Regions from separate parts of the Neobacillus sp. 204 genome, predicted to be linked through region 1. Evidence: riboswitches for the same ligand, from Rfam matches in the RefSeq annotation. Region 1 holds a riboswitch; each other region holds the start of a gene.
The links. A riboswitch is a leader RNA that binds a small molecule or an ion and turns the genes downstream of it on or off. The one in region 1 is predicted to bind cobalamin.

Region 1 (2,203 bases):
AATGGCAGTGACCGTTTTATTTTTCAAAGGTTTCAAATCTTCCGTTTGCTCCAATGCCCATGGTTCGGCTTCCTTTTGCAGTCGCTGATGCGGTTTTAACGGCTGTACAGCCTGATTTAATGTATACTTCCGCTGATAACCGCGCGGGGTGATGATTAAGCCATCGTAGAAAAACGTAGAAGAATTCCCAATTAACACGGTCGTCAGCATCCCAATTTCATGTTCCAGCATGTCTTGTAAATTGGTTAAGACGACATTTTGGCTTTCACGATACGCACTCTTTACCAATCCAACTGGAGTATCGGGAGACCGATATTTTAAAAGAATTTTTTGCGCTTCCATGATCTGTCTTGTTCTTCTTCCACTCTTTGGGTTGTAAAGAGCAATAACAAAGTCCGCCTGAGCCGCCGCTTCGATTCTTTTCTCGATTAAATTCCACGGTGTTAAATGGTCACTTAAACTAATCGTACATGCATCATGCATGACTGGCGCTCCGAGTAGTGCTGCACAGGAGTTAATCGCGGAAATTCCAGGGATAACCTCGATTTCTACCCCTGAATCTTTTTTCCAGCCTTTTTCAATTAACACTTCGTAAACGAGACCTGCCATTCCATAAACACCGGCATCTCCACTTGAAATCACCGCTACCTTCTTACCCTGCTCGGCCTGTTTAACAGCCTCTTGGGCCCGGCTCACTTCTTCTGTCATTCCCGTGCTAATAATTTGCTTCCCCGTTATGAATCCCTGAATTAAATCAACATACGTTTTGTACCCAATGATGATATCACTTTCTTGAATGGCTTCTTTTGCCCGTTCCGTGATATGTTTTTCATCTCCTGGGCCAAAGCCAATAACCAACAGTTTCCCTCGCACTCTTTTTGCTCCTCCTTCCAGAAATTGAATAAAGAACCTATTAATCTAGACACTCTTTTTAACAGGCTTTAGAACCCCTTCGATACATTCCGTTCTTTCTGATGCTATAAATCCTTCGTGGCTATATTGATAAATGACATGGTCTTTAAGACAGGCCCCTCCTATCAGATGCTGTCGGACCATATTACTTCCCACCTCCGGCGTAACGTTCTTATACCAAGTTCCTTCCGGATAAACGATAGCAACAGGGGCATCCTTACATCTTCCATTACATCGTGTTCTTGTTGTATGTATGATTGACTCCAAATCTAAATTAGTAATCTCATTTCGAATCGCTTGTGTAGCCTCTTCCCCTCCCTTTCTCATACAGCTGCTGCCGTTACAAATTAATACATGGTGTTTCGTCCCTTTTAAATTCCAGGTTGTCATAAAACACTCTCCTTTTATTTTTTTTACGAAAAAAAGCACCCCTATGAAAATAGGGGTGCAGAGTAATACACACAAAATGACAGAAAATGAGGTATTTATCAGCACTTCCACCTATTGTCCCGTAGGTTAATGAAGTCATTAGGTAGAGGCAGGTCTCCTGACTAAGGTTCATCGTTCGATTGCGTCTTCCCGAAAAATTCCAGTGACATTTGCAATGAACTCCCCAATACAGTGGCGGGTACCGTGACGGAATTAAACCGTACTTCCCTTTTAAGCGCATTTCTTTCCTTTATGCGCACCTATCCTAATCATATTCAATTTTTATAGAAGGTCTGTTTCTTCTAACATAAGCGATGAGAATCAAAAATCATTTAGAATCATGTAAAAATAAAAAATCCGTTCAACAGTTGTTGAACGGATAAAACGTCAGCGGAAAGCAAGTTAAAGAAACTATACTTTTTGTCGCGAACGTTCCATCTTCTCAACCCCCGAAGAAATCGAAACTATAAAAGCTAAGACAGGTCTCCTGACTTGTGTATCTTCCTACTTTAGACCCTTCCCGTATTCGTATATCTATTAATATACGAAACAGTGGTTTGCCTATTTCGTCCACACTTACAGTTGCGGGGACAGTTCTGGCTTTTCACCAGATTCCCTATTAAGCCCAAAGGGCATCTTAACTGATTTGTTAACAAAAACATATTATATTTTTCAAAGATAATATCATACTAGTCTAACAAATAGAATATATCAAGTATTTTTTAAAGTCTCTTTTTTGAGGGTAGGTAAAGTTTTTGTTTCTCTTTTTTAATTCAAGCATAAGAACCGGCTCTGTGGCATTTAATTCCTCGAACGTCGATTATAATCCTTTTCAATGCCTTCTTTCCAGCTTCGATCAAGC
Region 2 (2,203 bases), on a different contig from region 1:
ACTGTGGCGGAACACTGGCAGGTGTTTCTTTTTCATCAAAGGTTTGAATCTCCACCTTTTCAGCCATCTTGGCCACTTCATATTTTTTATCAGCATTAAAAATAAAGGCAGTTAAGAAATAAATCCCCAGGCAAAGACTTGCGAGGAAAAGTAGTCCTTTGATCTTTCTTTCTGTACCATTGGAAAGAACGGCTCCAGCAGCGGAAACAATAATTGCTAACGGCCATAATGAGGTGAAATTTCTATCAAAATTACTGAAATAATAGAATGAAAACACAGCTAGCATGAGAAGCACAACAACAGCAATGGAGACACCGATATTTAGTTTTTTTCCTTCCTTTTTACTTGCTTGATCATGTTTAAAAATAGGTATTAGAATAAGTGCCGCAGCAATCCCGATAATCAACGTAAATAGAAATATGTTCCCCATATAAATGCCCCTTTTCAACTTGATCTTTCTTCATTTACGGATATGAACCCAGATAAGTTTCATTTTTATATAATAATAGACTTGAAATATTTTATTTACTATACTATTATTTAATTTAATTGATTCACTATATATTGTTTCGAATGATAATTATAAAACTATATATTGTGTTAGCCTTAAGAGATGATGCCATTGTGGCTTAAAAGGGAATCTGGTGTAAATCCAGAACTGCCCCCGCAACTGTAAATGCTGACGAAATGAACAAACCACTGTATAAAACTGTCTAATTGATTAGGTACTTATATGGGAAGGGTTCAAAGTAGGAAGAAGTATTAGTCAGGAGACCTGTCTTTCTTAAGTTGTTTCAACTTCTTCGGGGATTGAGAAGATGAACGATGGCGACAAAAGGGATTTGATTTTTTTCCATTTGTATAGTTATCGTTTCATCCGCTCAATTACCGTTGAGCGGATTTTTTTATTATAGGGGGAATTGAAATGATGACTAAGGAACTACAATCCGAACTTCATTATGTTTTAGAAGCTATTGAACAAGTTACAGGACAATATCAAATTAACACAACAGAACTAAAAAACCGAATAAGCGAACTGAATGTAACAGAGTTAGAAGCAAACCAGCAAGCATTACTTTATGCAGTGAACCAAATTGCTATGGACCAACCGGATTGGACATTTATTGCTGCCCGCTTTTATTTAAATGAATTATATGGGAAATCTGCAAAAAGCCGCGGATATGACCGTTCTTTAAAATATGGTGACTTTTATAAATTATTAAAAGTATTAACCGATATCGGGATTTATTCTAATGATCTATTAAACTTATATAGTAAAGATGAAATCGATGAATTAGCAAAAGAGATTGATCCAGATAAAGATTTTTTATTTAATTACATAGGTTTATTTTTACTGGCGGATCGTTATCTTGCTCAAGATCATAACCGAAATGTATATGAACTCCCGCAGGAACGGTTCATGATTATTGCCATGACTCTTATGAAGTATGAAAAGCAGCCGATCCGCCTCCAACTTGTGAAGGAAGCTTATTGGGCATTAAGTAATTTATATATGACGGTGGCAACCCCGACTTTAGCGAATGCAGGGAAAAGCTTTGGGCAGCTTTCCTCCTGCTTTATTGATACAGTTGATGATTCCCTTGATAGCATCTATTTAAATAATTGGGATATTGCTCGGTTAAGTAAGGATGGCGGAGGGATTGGGATCTATTATGGTAAAGTTCGTGCACTTGGTTCCGATATTAAGAAATTCAAAGGAAACTCTTCAGGTGTGGTGCCGTGGATAAAATTGGTGAATGATACAGCTGTCAGTGTCGATCAGTTAGGACAACGCCAAGGTGCCATTGCGGTGTACCTAGATTTGTTCCATAGAGATATTATGAACGGGTTTCTCGATTTGAAAACAAATAATGGAGATGAACGCCGTAAAGCCCATGATATTTTCACAGGTGTCTCTATACCCGATCTTTTTATGAAAAAATTGGAAGAGAGAGATGAGCAGGGAAGAAGTATTGGACAGTGGCATACATTTTGTCCCCATCAAGTAAAACAAATGATGGGTTGGAAGGATGAACATGGTAACCATTTAGGACTTGAGGATTTTTATGATGAAACGGATGTTAAATATTTTTCTGAGAAATATGAAGAAGCCATTAAAAACCCGCTTCTACCTCGTAAAACCTACCGAGCAATGGATATTATGACACGGATCATGGTGGCTCAATTAGAAACAGGCACGCCA
Region 3 (2,203 bases), on a different contig from region 1:
GACGAGGACATCAAGCCCAATTACTTCTTGAATCCCTATCCATGTTTTAATCTGTTCTTGAACAAACTGATCATATACTTCTGTCGTCCACTCGCCCCTTCTCCATTTTCTTCGGGCTTGACGGATTTCTATCGTTTGCGGAAAACTTCCAATCGTAGTTGTCGGAAGGAAAGGAAGCTCCAACACTTGTTGGTCCTCGCGGCGCTTATCAAATGATGATGGCCGCTTCGCAACCTGTGATAGACTGCTAGCTACTGACTCTTGAACCTCGAGTCGATTTCTCGCCGGAGACTGAGCCAAATCATTTCGTGCGGTTTCACTTTGATTAAACTCCTTCATAACCTCTGTTTCACCATGAAGGGCCCTTTTTACCAGAGATTGAATTTCATCTAATTTTTCATCAGCAAAAGCCAATGCGTCCTTAATAAGTGGATGAAGATTCGTTTCTTGACTGAGGGTAACTGGTACATGAAGCAAACTGGAAGATGGCTGCAGCCACAACCGCTCTTTTGGAACAGTTCCTGTAATGATTTCGACGAGTTTCGCTTTATCCGTCAACTGGGAACGCCAAATATTCCTCCCATCGATTAACCCCACGCCAAGGATCTTATCCTTCGGAAATCCATACGTTGCCAGGGATTGTAGATTCCCTTCCAAACCATGGACAAAATCCAAACCAACCCCGGCAACTGGAAGATTGATCACTTCAGAATAATATTCTACCGAATCAAAATACGTTTGCAGCATGATTTTCAACTCAGGAGCAGCTTCTTGCAGTTGTTTGTAAATGTAAGAGACAGTTTTCATTTCGTCAGCTGTTATGGATGTAACGAGAGTCGGTTCATCCAGTTGAACCCATTCTACCCCTTCTTCCGCAAGCTCCTGTAAAATTTGCGCGTATAAGGGAACAATCTGCAAAATAAGTGCTGGTAATTGTTTTTGTTCATATCCCTTCGAAAGCTTTAGAAATGTATAAGGTCCCACAATGACTGGCTTTCCGTTAATGCCTAGTTTTTCCTTCGCCTCACGATAGGCAAGCAGGGGTTTGTTTTCGGTTACGGTTGGTTTGATCCCCGTGAGTTCTGGAACTATATAATGATAATTCGTGTTAAACCATTTCGTCATTTCTGATGCGACCGCTGTCTGGCTGCCTCGAGCCATTGCAAAATAAGTGGAGAGCGGCACTTTTCCTCCCTCATATTCATACCTTTTTGGTACGAAACCAAACATAACGGCCGTATCAAGGATATGATCATAAAGGGTAAAATCACCTACAGGAATATAATCAATTCCTTTATCCTTTTGCTTTTGTAAGTGCTGAAGGCGAATCTGTTCCATCTGAAGAAGAAAGTCTTCCTCTTCTACCTTTCCTGCCCAAAACGCTTCTAAAGTCTTCTTCCATTCACGATTTTCCCCAATGCGTGGATATCCAAGATTACTGCTTTTCATCTCATTACCTCCCGATTTTTTAAAATAAAAAAAGGCATCTCTAACGATCGAAAAGAAAGTTAGAGATGCCTAATATATAGTGGGACATACGTCACCCGTCTTATAATTAGCAAGCCATCTAACACCTCCCTATCTCCCGTAGGTCTTCAGTGTGGTCGAAACAGGCAGGTCTCCTGACTTAAGGGTCATCACCAGCACAAACCTTCCCGATCATATCGATCAGTGGCGTTAAACATTGCGCTGATTATCCTTTTACAGTGGCGGGACCGTGTCGGATTTGCACCGAGCTTCCCTTTTCATCCTTGAGCATTGCTTCAAGGAACCTGTTCGCACGTATTCAATTAAATGGAAAGCATGAACTATGAGTCAGGCTTTCCGATACCATCTATTTGATAGTATTCTGTAAGCATAATACAAAATGGTGTAAAATTCTATCAATTTCGTAAATTAGTAAAAAAAACTGCCTTTATACAGTAAAGCGATAATAATAATAGATCAATTTCTTGCTAATCGATAATCTGAAGGGCTAAACTGCATATACTTCTTAAACATGCGGCTAAAATAATTGGCATCATGGAATCCTATTCTGGCAGCAATCTCACTTATTGGTAAATCGGTCATTTCTAAATACGACAAGGACATGTCAATTCTCATTCGGTTTAAATAATCAATTAAACTAATTCCTACTTCTTTTGTAAACAAATGACTAAAATGATGCCGGCTCAAGCAGCAATATTGTGCTATTTCATTCAGA
Region 4 (2,203 bases), on a different contig from region 1:
ATTAAAAAACTCAAAAACTATTGATGGAGGCATACTCATGGGAAATATTTTTGAAGGAAATTTAGTTGGATCTGGATTAAAGATAGGAATTGTAGTTGGACGTTTTAATGAATTCATTACAAGTAAATTATTAAGCGGGGCACAGGATGCACTTAAGAGACATGGAGTGAGTGAGGAGGATGTGGATCTTGCTTGGGTACCAGGTGCATTTGAGATTTCATTAATCGCGCAAAAAATGGCTAATAGCAAAAAATATGATGCAGTGATCACACTAGGAACCGTCATTCGCGGATCAACTCCACATTTTGACTTTGTTTGTAATGAAGTGGCAAAGGGTGTTTCTGCAATCAATCTAAAAAGTGGCATTCCGGTTATTTTTGGAGTTTTAACAACCGATTCCATTGAACAGGCAATAGAGCGGGCTGGTACAAAGGCAGGTAACAAAGGTTGGGATGCCGCAACAGCTGCAATTGAAATGGCAAATTTATGCAGAAGTATTGATCAATAAATTATTGTAAAAAAACATATACAAATCATTCCACTTTTTCTATAATTAATTTAACAAAAAATATTTTTAAAATTAGGTGCTAAAATCTTGTCAGTAGATTTTAAGCTTAAAAGGGAAGTTGGTATAAGCCAACGCGGTCCCGCCACTGTAAATGAGAGCAACCTATATTGTGTCACTGTCGAATACGATGGGAAGGCATAGGAAGCGATGACCATGAGCCAGGAAACCTGCCTAATTCTTGTGCGCCAATAAACCTACGAGGATAGGAAGGTGTTGAAGGCTAGACTCTTTTTACTTAATACTAGTAACCTGAATCTAATCACACCAACATCTCCATTACATTGTGGAGATGTTTTTTTGTTTTTATCCAACTAATCTTGTTTAGCACAAGACAGATTTATTTTTTGTTACGTAGATGATATTTCACAGAAAGCAGGGAGAAAAATGAAAAAGTTGTATTCATTGCTGTTAGTAGTATTATTGACAGTAGGAGTTCTAGCAGGTTGTGCTGAAAAGAAAGACCAGGTTAACGAAGACAATAAATCCAGCGTTGAAAAGAAAACGGCGGAGATTACATATCCCCTAACGATTACAGATGCAACCCAAACCAAAGTTATTATCGAAAAGAAACCTGAAAAGATCGTTTCTCTTATCCCAAGTAATACTGAAATTGCTTTTGCATTAGGTCTCGATAAAGAAGTGGTGGGCGTGTCTGATTTCGATAATTATCCGGAGTCTGCAACAAAAAAGGAAAAAGTCGGCGGTCAAGAAATTAACTTAGAAAAAATCATTTCCTTAAAGCCTGATTTAGTGTTAGCCCATGCCTCTTCTGCGCACAACTCTGAGGCGGGACTCCAGCAGCTAAAAGATGCTGGGATTACAGTTTTAGTTGTTAATGATGCTCAAAATTTTGACCAAGTCTATGATTCCATTGATATGATTGGAAAAGCTACCGGTGAAACTGCGAAAGCAGATGAGATGATCACAGGGATGAAGGCTAAATTGGCCGAAATTAAAGCAAAGGCTGCGGGAATAAAAGAAAAGAAAAAGGTATTTGTGGAGGTTTCACCTGCTCCAGAAATTTATACACCAGGAAAGAATACTTTTATGGATCAGATGCTTAGTGTCATTAATGCAGAAAATATCGCAAATGATCAAGAAGGCTGGATTAAAATTGATCAAGAGGCAATGATTAAACGTAATCCAGATGTTATCGTTACTACATACGGGTACTATGTGAAAAATCCGGCGGAGCAAGTTTTAAGCAGAAAAGGCTGGGAAACAGTCAACGCTGTAAAAAATAAGCAAGTAGTCGATGTGAATTCTGATCGCGTTACTCGCTCAGGCCCTAGGATTATTGAAGGAGTAGAAGATCTTGCGAAGGCTGTCTATCCTGAAGTTTTTAAATAATAAGTATCTTGCCTATATTATAGCGGGGATTTTCCTAGTTCTTTCTATCTTATTAGGTATTTCAATTGGAACGGTGTCCGTTCCAATCTTTACCATTATTAAGATTATCACTGCTAAGTTATTTGGGGTTATCTCATTGGAAACAATTGACCCCATGTATTCGAGTATTGTCCTAAATATTCGTTTACCTCGAGTGATATTATCAGGTCTTGTCGGGGCTTCTCTTGCTATTGCAGGGGCAGCCTTTCAAGGTTTGCTCAGAAACCCGTTAGCAGACCCTTATAC

Region 2: another riboswitch for cobalamin. It lies ahead of ACJ004_RS06640 (ribonucleoside-diphosphate reductase subunit alpha); the one in region 1 lies ahead of ACJ004_RS23520 ((2Fe-2S) ferredoxin domain-containing protein).
Region 3: another riboswitch for cobalamin. It lies ahead of metE (5-methyltetrahydropteroyltriglutamate--homocysteine S-methyltransferase); the one in region 1 lies ahead of ACJ004_RS23520 ((2Fe-2S) ferredoxin domain-containing protein).
Region 4: another riboswitch for cobalamin. It lies ahead of ACJ004_RS12520 (ABC transporter substrate-binding protein); the one in region 1 lies ahead of ACJ004_RS23520 ((2Fe-2S) ferredoxin domain-containing protein).

The regions. Positions count from the first base shown of each region.
Region 1 is NZ_JBJORY010000013.1:102,562-104,764, forward strand. Features, by position in the region: gene cobJ (precorrin-3B C(17)-methyltransferase) at 1-873, opposite strand, end outside; gene ACJ004_RS23520 ((2Fe-2S) ferredoxin domain-containing protein) at 919-1,302, opposite strand; cobalamin riboswitch at 1,433-1,620, opposite strand; cobalamin riboswitch at 1,802-1,996, opposite strand; gene ACJ004_RS23525 (vWA domain-containing protein) at 2,143-2,203, opposite strand, start outside.
Region 2 is NZ_JBJORY010000002.1:519,243-521,445, reverse strand. Features, by position in the region: gene ACJ004_RS06645 (hypothetical protein) at 1-430, opposite strand, end outside; cobalamin riboswitch at 598-796, shown strand; gene ACJ004_RS06640 (ribonucleoside-diphosphate reductase subunit alpha) at 926-2,203, shown strand, end outside.
Region 3 is NZ_JBJORY010000007.1:126,121-128,323, forward strand. Features, by position in the region: gene metE (5-methyltetrahydropteroyltriglutamate--homocysteine S-methyltransferase) at 1-1,449, opposite strand, end outside; cobalamin riboswitch at 1,596-1,791, opposite strand; gene ACJ004_RS15880 (helix-turn-helix domain-containing protein) at 1,945-2,203, opposite strand, start outside.
Region 4 is NZ_JBJORY010000005.1:229,425-231,627, reverse strand. Features, by position in the region: gene ribH (6,7-dimethyl-8-ribityllumazine synthase) at 38-508, shown strand; cobalamin riboswitch at 566-757, shown strand; gene ACJ004_RS12520 (ABC transporter substrate-binding protein) at 953-1,918, shown strand; gene ACJ004_RS12515 (FecCD family ABC transporter permease) at 1,884-2,203, shown strand, end outside.